One region of the Actibacterium sp. D185-2 genome, then DNA from elsewhere that is predicted to be linked to it. Evidence: riboswitches for the same ligand, from Rfam matches in the RefSeq annotation. Region 1 holds a riboswitch; each other region holds the start of a gene.
What was found. Region 1 has a riboswitch for cobalamin ahead of ACSR1C_RS03950 (TonB-dependent receptor plug domain-containing protein). Riboswitches for the same ligand answer to the same signal wherever they lie in the genome.
Positions count from the first base shown of each region.

Region 2: it holds a riboswitch for cobalamin, as region 1 does, so the genes downstream of both, ACSR1C_RS04655 (energy-coupling factor ABC transporter permease) here and ACSR1C_RS03950 (TonB-dependent receptor plug domain-containing protein) in region 1, are expected to answer to the same signal.
Region 3: it holds a riboswitch for cobalamin, as region 1 does, so the genes downstream of both, ACSR1C_RS04590 (DUF1636 family protein) here and ACSR1C_RS03950 (TonB-dependent receptor plug domain-containing protein) in region 1, are expected to answer to the same signal.

Region 1 is NZ_JBPWNX010000002.1:90,776-94,042, reverse strand. It holds gene ACSR1C_RS03950 (TonB-dependent receptor plug domain-containing protein) at 1-1,771, opposite strand, end outside; cobalamin riboswitch at 1,910-2,113, opposite strand; gene ACSR1C_RS03945 (permease) at 2,231-2,785, shown strand; gene ACSR1C_RS03940 (hypothetical protein) at 2,782-3,267, shown strand, end outside.
Region 2 is NZ_JBPWNX010000002.1:227,561-230,827, forward strand. It holds gene ACSR1C_RS04645 (cobyrinate a,c-diamide synthase) at 1-424, shown strand, start outside; gene cobA (uroporphyrinogen-III C-methyltransferase) at 421-1,143, shown strand; cobalamin riboswitch at 1,160-1,376, shown strand; gene ACSR1C_RS04655 (energy-coupling factor ABC transporter permease) at 1,452-2,129, shown strand; gene cobF (precorrin-6A synthase (deacetylating)) at 2,192-2,944, shown strand; gene ACSR1C_RS04665 (hypothetical protein) at 3,128-3,267, shown strand, end outside.
Region 3 is NZ_JBPWNX010000002.1:213,986-217,252, reverse strand. It holds gene cobN (cobaltochelatase subunit CobN) at 1-158, opposite strand, end outside; gene cobW (cobalamin biosynthesis protein CobW) at 165-1,199, opposite strand; gene ACSR1C_RS04590 (DUF1636 family protein) at 1,205-1,573, opposite strand; cobalamin riboswitch at 1,677-1,901, opposite strand; gene cobO (cob(I)yrinic acid a,c-diamide adenosyltransferase) at 1,942-2,562, shown strand; gene ACSR1C_RS04580 (cobyric acid synthase) at 2,842-3,267, shown strand, end outside.

The DNA.
Region 1 (3,267 bases):
CAAACAGGTTCTCGACCCGCAGATAGGCCGCGGTGCTGTCGTCGAACGCATAGGTGAAGGCCGCGTCGAACACCGTCATGTCCGGCAGCGCCGCCCGGTCGGCGCCGTGCAGCGCGGTCAGCGTCGCGTTCAGCACCGGGGTCACATCATAGGACGCGGCCAGCGACAGCAGATGGCGCGGGGTCGAGGTCAGCCAGGACGAGCTGTCCAGCACCGCCGACCCCGAACTGTCGGTATAGGTATAGGCGCCCGCCAGCTCGACCTCTTCGGTCACGCTCCACGCCCCCGACAGTTCCAGCCCCGAGCGGCGGGTTTTGCCATCGGCCTGGACATAGGTGTAGGTGGTATAGCTGTAGTCGATCAGATCCTCGGCCTCGATATAAAAGGCCGTCGCCTTGACCACACCCCGATCGCCATAGCGTTTCTCGACACCGATCTCGGCGCTGACGCTGGTTTCGGGATCCAGATCGGGGTTGCCGGAATAGACATCGTACAATTCGTAATTCGACGGCGCGCGAAAGCCGTTGGCCAGGCTGGCGCGGAACAGCAGATCCTCGCGCGCGCGGTACACGCCGGCCAGCCGCCCGGTGACGTAATCGCCGAATTCCGAATGGTCGTCATAGCGCAGGGTGGCGGTCACATCGGCCCGCTCCGACGGGGCGAAACTGACTTCGCCGAAGGCGCTGTTGACCGTGCTGTCATAGCCCGAGCTGCCAAAGCCGAAATCGTTTTCATAGGTTTCCTCGACGCTTTGCGCGCCAAAGACCAGCCGCGCCGCCGCGCCCAGATCGGTAGCACCGCGATAGCCGATGGTGCGGCGTTCGCCGACATAGTCGTATTCGAACGGGCCAAACATGTTGGTGCCGGTCAGCTCGCGGTCGATGTCGAACCAGGCCAGTTCCACCTCGTGATCGACCGCGCCGGTGGCGAATTGCACCGCGCCGCGCAGGCCCTTGCTCAGGTTGGCGGTCACCTCGTCGGGGGTGCCGTCGACCGGGCCGCTTTCGTCATAGTCGTATTCGGCATCCTCATAAAAACCCGAGGCGATGAATTTCACCCCGTTATCCAGCACGTATTCGCCGTAAAAGCTGAACCGGTCGGCGCTGAACCCGTCTTCCTCGGTGTTGCCGTCGTTTTCATCGGCGGCCGAATAGCCATCGGTTTCGATATGCGACAGGGTGAAGGCCAGTTCGTGATCCGCACCACGGGCGGCGAAGCTGTAGCTGCCCTTCACGGTGTCATAGCTGCCATATTCCAGCCCCACCGATTGTTCGACCCCGTCGCGGGTGGCGCGTTTGGTGGTGATGTCGATCACACCGCCGATCGCCTCGGACCCGTAAAGCGCCGATTGCGACCCCTTCAGCACCTCGATCCGGCTGATATCCATCGTGGTCAGGCTGCCGAAATCGAAAGCCACCTGCGGGCCCGAGGGATCGGACACGTCGATGCCGTCGACCCGCACCGCGATATTGGTCTGGCTGACGCCGCGGATGGTCAGGCCGGTCTGGCCGCCCAGCGGGCCGCGGCTGCGCACACTGATGCCGGGCAGACGCGCCAGATAATCCACCACGCGGGTCTCGGCGGTCTGGTCCAGCTCTTCTTCGGTGACAATCACCACCGACGGGCCGCTGCGGTCGGCGTCGGTGTCTTCCAGATTGGCCGATGCGGTGATCTTGTCCAGCAGGATCACTTCCTGCGCATGGGTGGCCGGGGCCGCCAGTGCGGTCAGCAGGGCGCCGGTGGCAGTGGTGGCAAGCAGTTTGACGGTCATATCCTAGCCCTCGTCCGGGACGGGTCTGTGCCCGTCCGTCTTTGTCGATATGTCTTCGGGAAAGGGCATGGCCCCGCCGCAGACGGTGAAACGTCACCACTGCGGTCTGGCCGCCTCCGCTGCGCGCCCCGCGCCCCGGAAAGGGTGATCACCTCGGCAGGTCTCCTGGCTAGCGGGTCACAGCTTGGCTGGCCTTCCCGGGGGTCCTATGGCCCCAGTGGCATTGTCAGCCTTGCTCTCCGCCTACAGTTGCGGGGGCAGCCGCGGAATGGCCCGAATGGGCGTCACCGCGTTCCCTTTTCATCCACCCCGAAGGGGGGAACCGAAGTGAGACGGTCCTTAGCGCATCGCGGCCCCGAGTCAAAGGCCAAATCCGGGCCGGGCCGCACGACGGGGCGCAAAGCCCGCCATGCCACATCTGAAATTGCGCCGGGTCGCGTACCGTGCCAAAGCTGACCCATGCAACCTGATCCGCCGCGCCCCGGCGCCAGCACCCCGCACAAGATGATCGACGGCAGCCTGCTGTTCATCATCGCCATCGCCGTCCTGTCCGGCGCCGCCGTCTGGTGGCAAAAGGGCAGCGCGGTGTTCTGGCATATCTTTCTGACCGAAACCGGGTTCACTCTGGCGCTTTTGCCCAAGATTCTGGCCGGGGTCCTGCTGGCCTCGATCCTGCCCATGCTGATCTCGCGCGAGCGGATACAGGCGCTGATCGGCCCCGACAGCGGGCTGCGCGGGCTGATCATCGCCACGGTGGCGGGCGCGGTGATTCCCGGCGGACCCAGCGTGACCTATCCGCTGACCATCGGGCTGATGGCGGCGGGGGCCGATCTGGGCGCGGGCGTGGCGCTGGTGTCGGGCTGGGTGCTGCTGGGGCTGAACCGCACCCTGATCTGGGAGCTGTCCTTTCTGCCCGCCGATTTCGTCGCCCTGCGCATGGCGCTGTCGCTGCCCGGCCCGGTGCTGCTGGGGCTGGCGGTGCGGTATTTCTGGGCGGCGGGGCGGCGCGCATGAATATCCTGATCGGCACCGTTCTGCTGTGGGCGCTGGCGCTGGTGCTGCTGCGCCGCCTGCGCGCGACCCATCCCGACATGATGCCCGCAGTGATCGCCCGCACCCGCGCCACCACCCTGTTCATGGTGCCGCGCATCTTTGTCGGGCTGGTCGGCGCGGGCTTTCTGGCCGAGCTGCTGCCGGTCGACCATATCGAGCGATTGTTCGGCGCCAGTTCGGGCCTGACCGGGGTCGCGCTGGCCACGCTGTTTGGCGCGGCCACGCCGGGCGGGCCGTTCGTGGCCTTCGCGATCGGTGCCTCGGCGCTGAAGGCCGGGGCCGGCTGGGCGCCGCTGATGGCCTATGTCACCGCCTGGTCGGTGATGAACCTGAACCGCGCCATCGCCTATGAGCTGCCGCTGATGGGGCGGCGGTTCATGCTGATCCGCTCGGCCCTGTCGCTGCCGCTGCCACTGATCCTGGGCGTGGTGATGCTGCTGCTC
Region 2 (3,267 bases), 140 kb from region 1:
CTATCCCGAATTGCACGCCGGCACCCTTGCCGCCGCCCGGAGGTTCCGCGCGGGTCTGTGTGCCTTTGCCGAAACCCGGCCGGTGCACGGTGAATGCGGTGGCTACATGGCGATGGGGGCCGGTTTGATCGACAAGGAGGGACAGCGCCATGAAATGGCCGGGCTGCTGGGGCTGGTGACATCGTACCAGAAACGCAAGATGCACCTGGGCTACCGGCTTGCCGAGCTTCGTGCGCCCTTGCCCGGCCATTCCGCGGGCGCCCGGTTGCGCGGGCATGAGTTTCACTATTCCACCATCCTCGACCAACCCGACGCCCCGCTGGCGCGGGTGTTCGACGCCAATGGTGCCGAAGTGCACGAGACCGGTTCGGGCAGGGGGCATGCCACCGGCACCTTCTTTCACATGATCGCGGAGGCGACATGAGCGGGTTCGTCAGCTTCGTCTCTTCCGGCCCCGGCGATCCTGAGCTTCTGACGCTCAAGGCCGTCGACCGCCTGCAAAACGCAGATGCCGTGCTTTATGACGATCTGTCGGCAGGCCCGATCCTGGAATATGCCCGCGAAGGCGCCGACCTTGTGGGCGTGGGCAAACGCGCGGGCCGCCCGTCGCCGCGGCAGGATCACGTCAGCCGATTGCTGGTCGACTATGCTGCAACCGGCACGCGCGTCGTGCGGCTGAAATCGGGGGATGCGGGGATATTCGGGCGGCTGGAAGAGGAGATTTGCGCCCTGCGTGCGGCGGGGATCGGCTATGAGGTCATTCCCGGCGTAACCTCGGCCAGTGCCGCCGCCGCTGCCGCGGCCATCCCCCTGACCCGGCGTGTCACCGCGCGGCGGTTGCAGTTCATCACCGGCCATGACGTCACCGGCGCCTTGCCGGACGAGATCAACACCGCCGCCCTGACCGATACCAACGCCATCACCGCCGTCTATATGGGCAGGCGTACCTTTGCCGCGCTGGCCGAGCGGCTGATCGCCGGGGGGCTGCCGCCGGACACCCCCGCCTTGCTGGCCGAAGGTATCTCGACCTCGGCGCAGACCCTCAGCCGCCACACGGTTGCGGGCCTTGCAGCGCATTTGCCCGGCCTGTGCGGGAATGCCCCGGCACTTATTTTGTATGGCCCGCTGGCAGAGGAGGATTGACCACAACCGGACAAACCGACAAGATTTCCAGGACGGTTCCCAAAGGCGCGAAGCGCCCGGGATGAAAAGGGAACACGGTGCGGTGTAGCCATCAGGCGCCAAACCCGTGACTGCCCCCGCAACTGTAAGCGGCGAGCCTGCCCGGACAATGCCACTGACCCCGCAAGGGTTGGGAAGGCCCGGAACGGCACAGACCCGCAAGTCAGGAGACCTGCCGTCAGGGGCATGCGCCCCGAAACCCTGACCCGGCACATGCCGGACCAACCCCTTTGCAATGCCGTCGGGTGAGACGGCAGGGAGAAATACCAATGCATATCGAACCCGGACTTGTCGTCGGCGCCAAAATGGCGCTGAGCTATGCCACTGCCGCCGGTGCGGCCGCCTATGGGCTGAAACTGTCCATCGACACCATTCGCCAGTCGGGCGTGCCCGCGCTGATCCTGCGCAGCGTCCTCAGCACCGTGCTGGTCTTTGCCTTCTTTGAAATTCTGCCGCATTACCCGGTGGGCGTGTCCGAGGTGCACCTCATCCTTGGCTCCACCCTGTTCCTGCTGTTCGGCGCGGCCCCTGCCGCGATCGGCTTGGCCCTTGGCCTGCTGGCGCAGGGCGTGTTCTTTGCCCCGTTCGATCTGCCGCAGTATTTCATCAACGTGACCACCCTGCTGGTGCCGCTGTATGCGGTCGGCACATTGGCCAAACGGATCATCGCGCCCGGCACCGCATATGTTGATCTGAAATACGGCCAGGCGCTGGCCCTTTCAACGGCCTATCAGGGCGGCGTGGTGGCCTGGGTGGCCTTCTGGGCGCTTTACGGTCAGGGTTTCGGGGCTGAAAACGTCACCTCGGTCCTGACCTTCGGCGGCGCCTATATGCTGGTGGTGATCGTCGAGCCGCTGGTCGACCTGGCCGTTCTGGCCGGGGCCAAGGCCCTGCGCGGCCTGTCAAAGACGCCGCTTCTGACCTCGCGCGTCTACAACGCGGCCTGAAGCCGTCCAAACCCAACGTGTGCGGTCCCGGTATCGGGGGCGCACACCTTGCCGGAGCCCGCATGATCACGCTCTCCCTCGTCGGTATCGGTGCCGGCAATCCGCAGCACCTGACCCTGCAGGCCATCGAGGCGCTGAATGCCGCCGATGTCATCCTGATCCCGCACAAGGGGCAGGGCAAAGACGACCTTGCCGGTTTGCGGCGGAAGATTTGCGCACAAGTGCTGCAAGCCCCGGGGCCGGGCCTGCACGAATTCGATTTGCCCGAACGCGACCCGGCGACACCGGATTACCTTCGGCGGGTCGAAGACTGGCATGATACCATCGCCGACGTCTGGCTAGAGGAACTCACCGCCGCGCTGCCCGAAGGCGGGAGAGCCGCCTTTCTGGTCTGGGGCGATCCGTCGCTTTATGACAGTACCTTGCGGATCGCCGAGCGCCTCAAGAGCCGAATACCGCTGGAGGTCCGCGTCGTCCCCGGTATCACTGCGATTCAGACCCTCACCGCCAGCCACGCCATCCCGCTGAACACCATCGGCGGGACCTTCACCGTGACCACCGGCCGCAAGCTGTGCGAAGGCGGTTGGCCGGAAGGGGCCGAAACCCTTGTCGTGATGCTGGACAGCGGCGGCGCATTCCGGACTCTTCCTCCCGACGGCCTCCATATCTGGTGGTCGGCCTACGCCGGAATGGAAAATGAAATCCGCCTGTCCGGCCCTTTGGCCGAGATTCGCGACATCATCGTCGCGCGCCGCGCCGCCGCCCGCGCCGAGCATGGCTGGATCATGGACACCTACTTGTTACGGTGGCTTTGACCTGCCGCACCGCGGCCTTTCGCGGTCCCTGTGTATGTCCAATTGCGCGAGTGAACATTGGGCATTCTTCTGGTGTAGCGAACGTCAGCTCCCCGCCCTCGTCAGTCCGCCATGGGTCTGTTGTCGTTTGAGGTTTCCCAAATCGGTTGTTGAGTGATCCATGGTTGCCAAATGGGAGGCACCTTGATCCGCACCGCTCTGACCGACGCACTCGGAAACATGATCGGCTTCCGCCTGCTGCCCGGACAGGCTCACGACCTGCGCGGCACGGCTGCGCTGATCGAAGGGGGCTGCGGCCAGTCCCTCGCTGATCGAGCGTCCGA
Region 3 (3,267 bases), 120 kb from region 1:
GTCGGCAATACGCCCCCTGCCCGGTGCCAGCCTGCCGCGAAGGCGCCAAGGTCGCTGTCGGAAAACGACAACACCACAAGATCAGAGGGCGCCTGCCCCAGATCCTGCGGGATATCGGTTTCCCCTAGCCCATGACTTTCGCGAAAGACGACATGCATGCCGGATCAGCCCCCAAGCACGGAGCGGATGGCGGCCTCGTCGATGTGATCATGCTCGGCGATCACCACCAGTTGCGACAGGCGGGGCGCCTCGCCCCAGGGCCGATCATATTGCGCGCGCACCCGCGCCCCCACGGCTTGAACCAACAGTCGCATCGGTTTGTCCGCCACCGCGACATAGCCCTTCACACGCAGGATATTCTGCTCATTCGCCAGCCGTTCGATGGCCGCCATCAGCGCCGCCGGATCGGCAATCTCGGCCAGCGTGATCACCAGGCTTTCGAAATCATCGTGTTCGTGATCGTCATCAGCGTCATGATGGCTGGGACGGGCCGCCAGATCATCCTCGGCGGCCGCGTTCAGCCCCAACAGCACAAGCGGGTCGATCACGCCTTCGATCACCGGCAGGATCGGCCGCGGGCGATGCGCCTCGGCTGCGATCATGCCGCGGGCCCTGGCGACGCCGTCCTCCCCTGCCAGATCGGCCTTGGACAACAGCACGATGTCGGCGCAGGCGATCTGGTCCTCGAACACCTCCGACAGGGGGGTGTCGTGATCGAGGGACTCGTCCGCCGCGCGTTGGGCCTGAACGGCGGTCGGGTCCGGGGCGAACTGGCCCTTGGCCACGGCCTCGGCATCGGCCAGGGCGATCACCCCGTCCACGGTGATGCGCGAACGGATCGCCGGCCAGTCGAAGGCCTTGAGCAGCGGTTTCGGCAGTGCCAGCCCCGAGGTTTCGATCAAAATATGGTCGGGCGTCTCGGGCAGCGCCATCAGCGCCTCCAGGGTCGGGATGAAATCATCGGCCACGGTGCAGCAGATACAGCCATTGGCCAGTTCGACGATGTTTTCGGCCGGGCAGGATTGGTCCGCGCAGGATTTCAGGATATCGCCATCCACCCCGGCAGTGCCGAATTCGTTGACAAGAACCGCCAGCCGTTTGCCCTGCGGATTGGCCATCAGGTGGCGGATAAGCGTGGTCTTGCCCGCCCCCAGAAAACCGGTAATCACGGTGACGGGAATTTTCGACAGATTGGACATGAGGCTTACTCCTGCGGGGGGATGCGGGCGATGGATTGCTTGCGAAACACCTCGGGGCGCGCGCGCCAGGGCACGAGGCCGTCATCGGTCGCCGAATAGGCCGCGATGCCGGCCAGGATGTCACCGAGGTGCTGTTCGGGATCGAGATCGCCATACACATAGCTCCAGCGCCGCGCCCCGCCGCTGAGCACGATCGCACAGCCCCGCGAACAGGCCGACAGGCATTCGACCGGGCGCAGGGAGACCCCCTCGGGCAAGCCATGGGTGGCGAGGGCATCGAGCAACCGGGCGCCTGGGCGCGGCTCTTCGGTGCCGGGGTCCCCGCCGGCCACCCGGCGGCATGTGGTGCAAACGGTAAGTACTACTTCGGCCATGCAGCCCGTCCCTGTGGTTCGGCTGCAGGGGGGATCGGGCCAACAGAGAACGCCACAGCACAGGCATCTTCCGAAGCCGGCCGCGACACACCCCGTTCGCCCGTTGCAATACGTCGTGTTGGCAGGTCTCCCGGCTTGCGGATGTCGGGGCCTGGGGCCCCGGCGGTCTGCCCACCTTCCCGGCCCATGCAGGGCCAGTGGTCGGGCGACCTCTCCGGTCACGGTCGCGGGGGCGGCTGCGCTTCGGCCCTTGACCGGGGACGGTCACGGAGCTTATCGCATTCCCTCTTCGCCTGTCCTGGGACAGGAACCAACGAGGACCCCTCTGCGGCAAAACCACTTGCCTTGTCAAGCGAAGGAAACGTGCCATGACCGACACCCCGCCCAGCGACGAAGCCCGCCATGCGGTTAAAATGGCTAAGAAAAAAGCCGCCCGCGACCGGATGATGGAAAAGAAGGACGGCGAAAAGGGGGTGATCATCGTCCACACCGGACCCGGCAAGGGAAAATCTTCGTCCGGCTTCGGGATGATTCTGCGCTGTATCGCGCATGAGATGCCCTGCGCCGTGGTGCAGTTCATCAAAGGCGCCTGGGATACCGGTGAGCGGCGGTTGATCGAAGGCCGGTTTTCCGATCTGTGTCAGTTCCACGCCATGGGCGAGGGGTTCACCTGGGAAACCCAGGACAAGGCGCGTGACATCGCGATGGCCCGCAAAGGGTGGGAAAAGGCCAAGGACCTGATCCGCGATCCCGGGATCAGGATGGTCCTGCTGGACGAGATCAACATCGCCCTGCGCTATGACTATCTGGACATCGCCGAAGTCGTGGCGTTTCTGGAAACCGAAAAACCGCCGATGACCCATGTGGTTCTGACCGGGCGCAACGCCAAGGAAGAGCTGATCGGGATCGCCGATCTGGTGACCGAGATGACCCTGGTCAAGCACCCGTTCCGGTCCGGGATCAAGGCGCAGCCGGGCGTCGAGTTCTGATCCGGGCCAAGGGGGCGCCGCCCCCCGCGGCCGATGGCCGCTCCCCCCGAGGTATTTGGACCAAGATGAGGGAAAGATTTTGTTAAGGATGGGTCTGCATACTGGACATGCGGTACAGGGAGAGGTCCCGATGACCGCCCAAGGTGAAGGAAGCACCGCGTCCCGCCTGCTCAGGCGGCTCGGGACGCGGTGCGGCACACTTGCCCATTTCATCTTGGCGAAAAATACCTCCGCCGGAGGCTCCTGCGGGTTGCGTCGGGAACAAGGCGGGGGGGCGGAATGACCGCGTTGATGATCCAGGGGGCGGGATCGAACGTCGGCAAGTCGTTGCTGGTGGCCGGGTTGTGCCGGGCGGCGCGGCGGCGCGGGCTGCGGGTGGCGCCGTTCAAGCCGCAGAACATGTCGAACAATGCCGCCGTGACCGCCGACGGCGGCGAGATCGGGCGGGCGCAGGCCTTGCAGGCGCGGGCCAGCGGGCTGGAGCCGGTGAGCGACATGAACCCTGTTCTACTGAAGCCCGAAACCGATGTGGGCGCGCAGGTGATCGTGCAGGGACGGCTTTTGACCACAACGCGGGCGCGTGATTACTGCTCGTTGAAGCCACAACTGCTGGCACGGGTTCTGGAGAGTTTCCAGCGGCTGCGCGCGGACAACGATCTGATGATCGTCGAAGGTGCGGGCAGCCCGGCCGAGGTTAACCTGCGG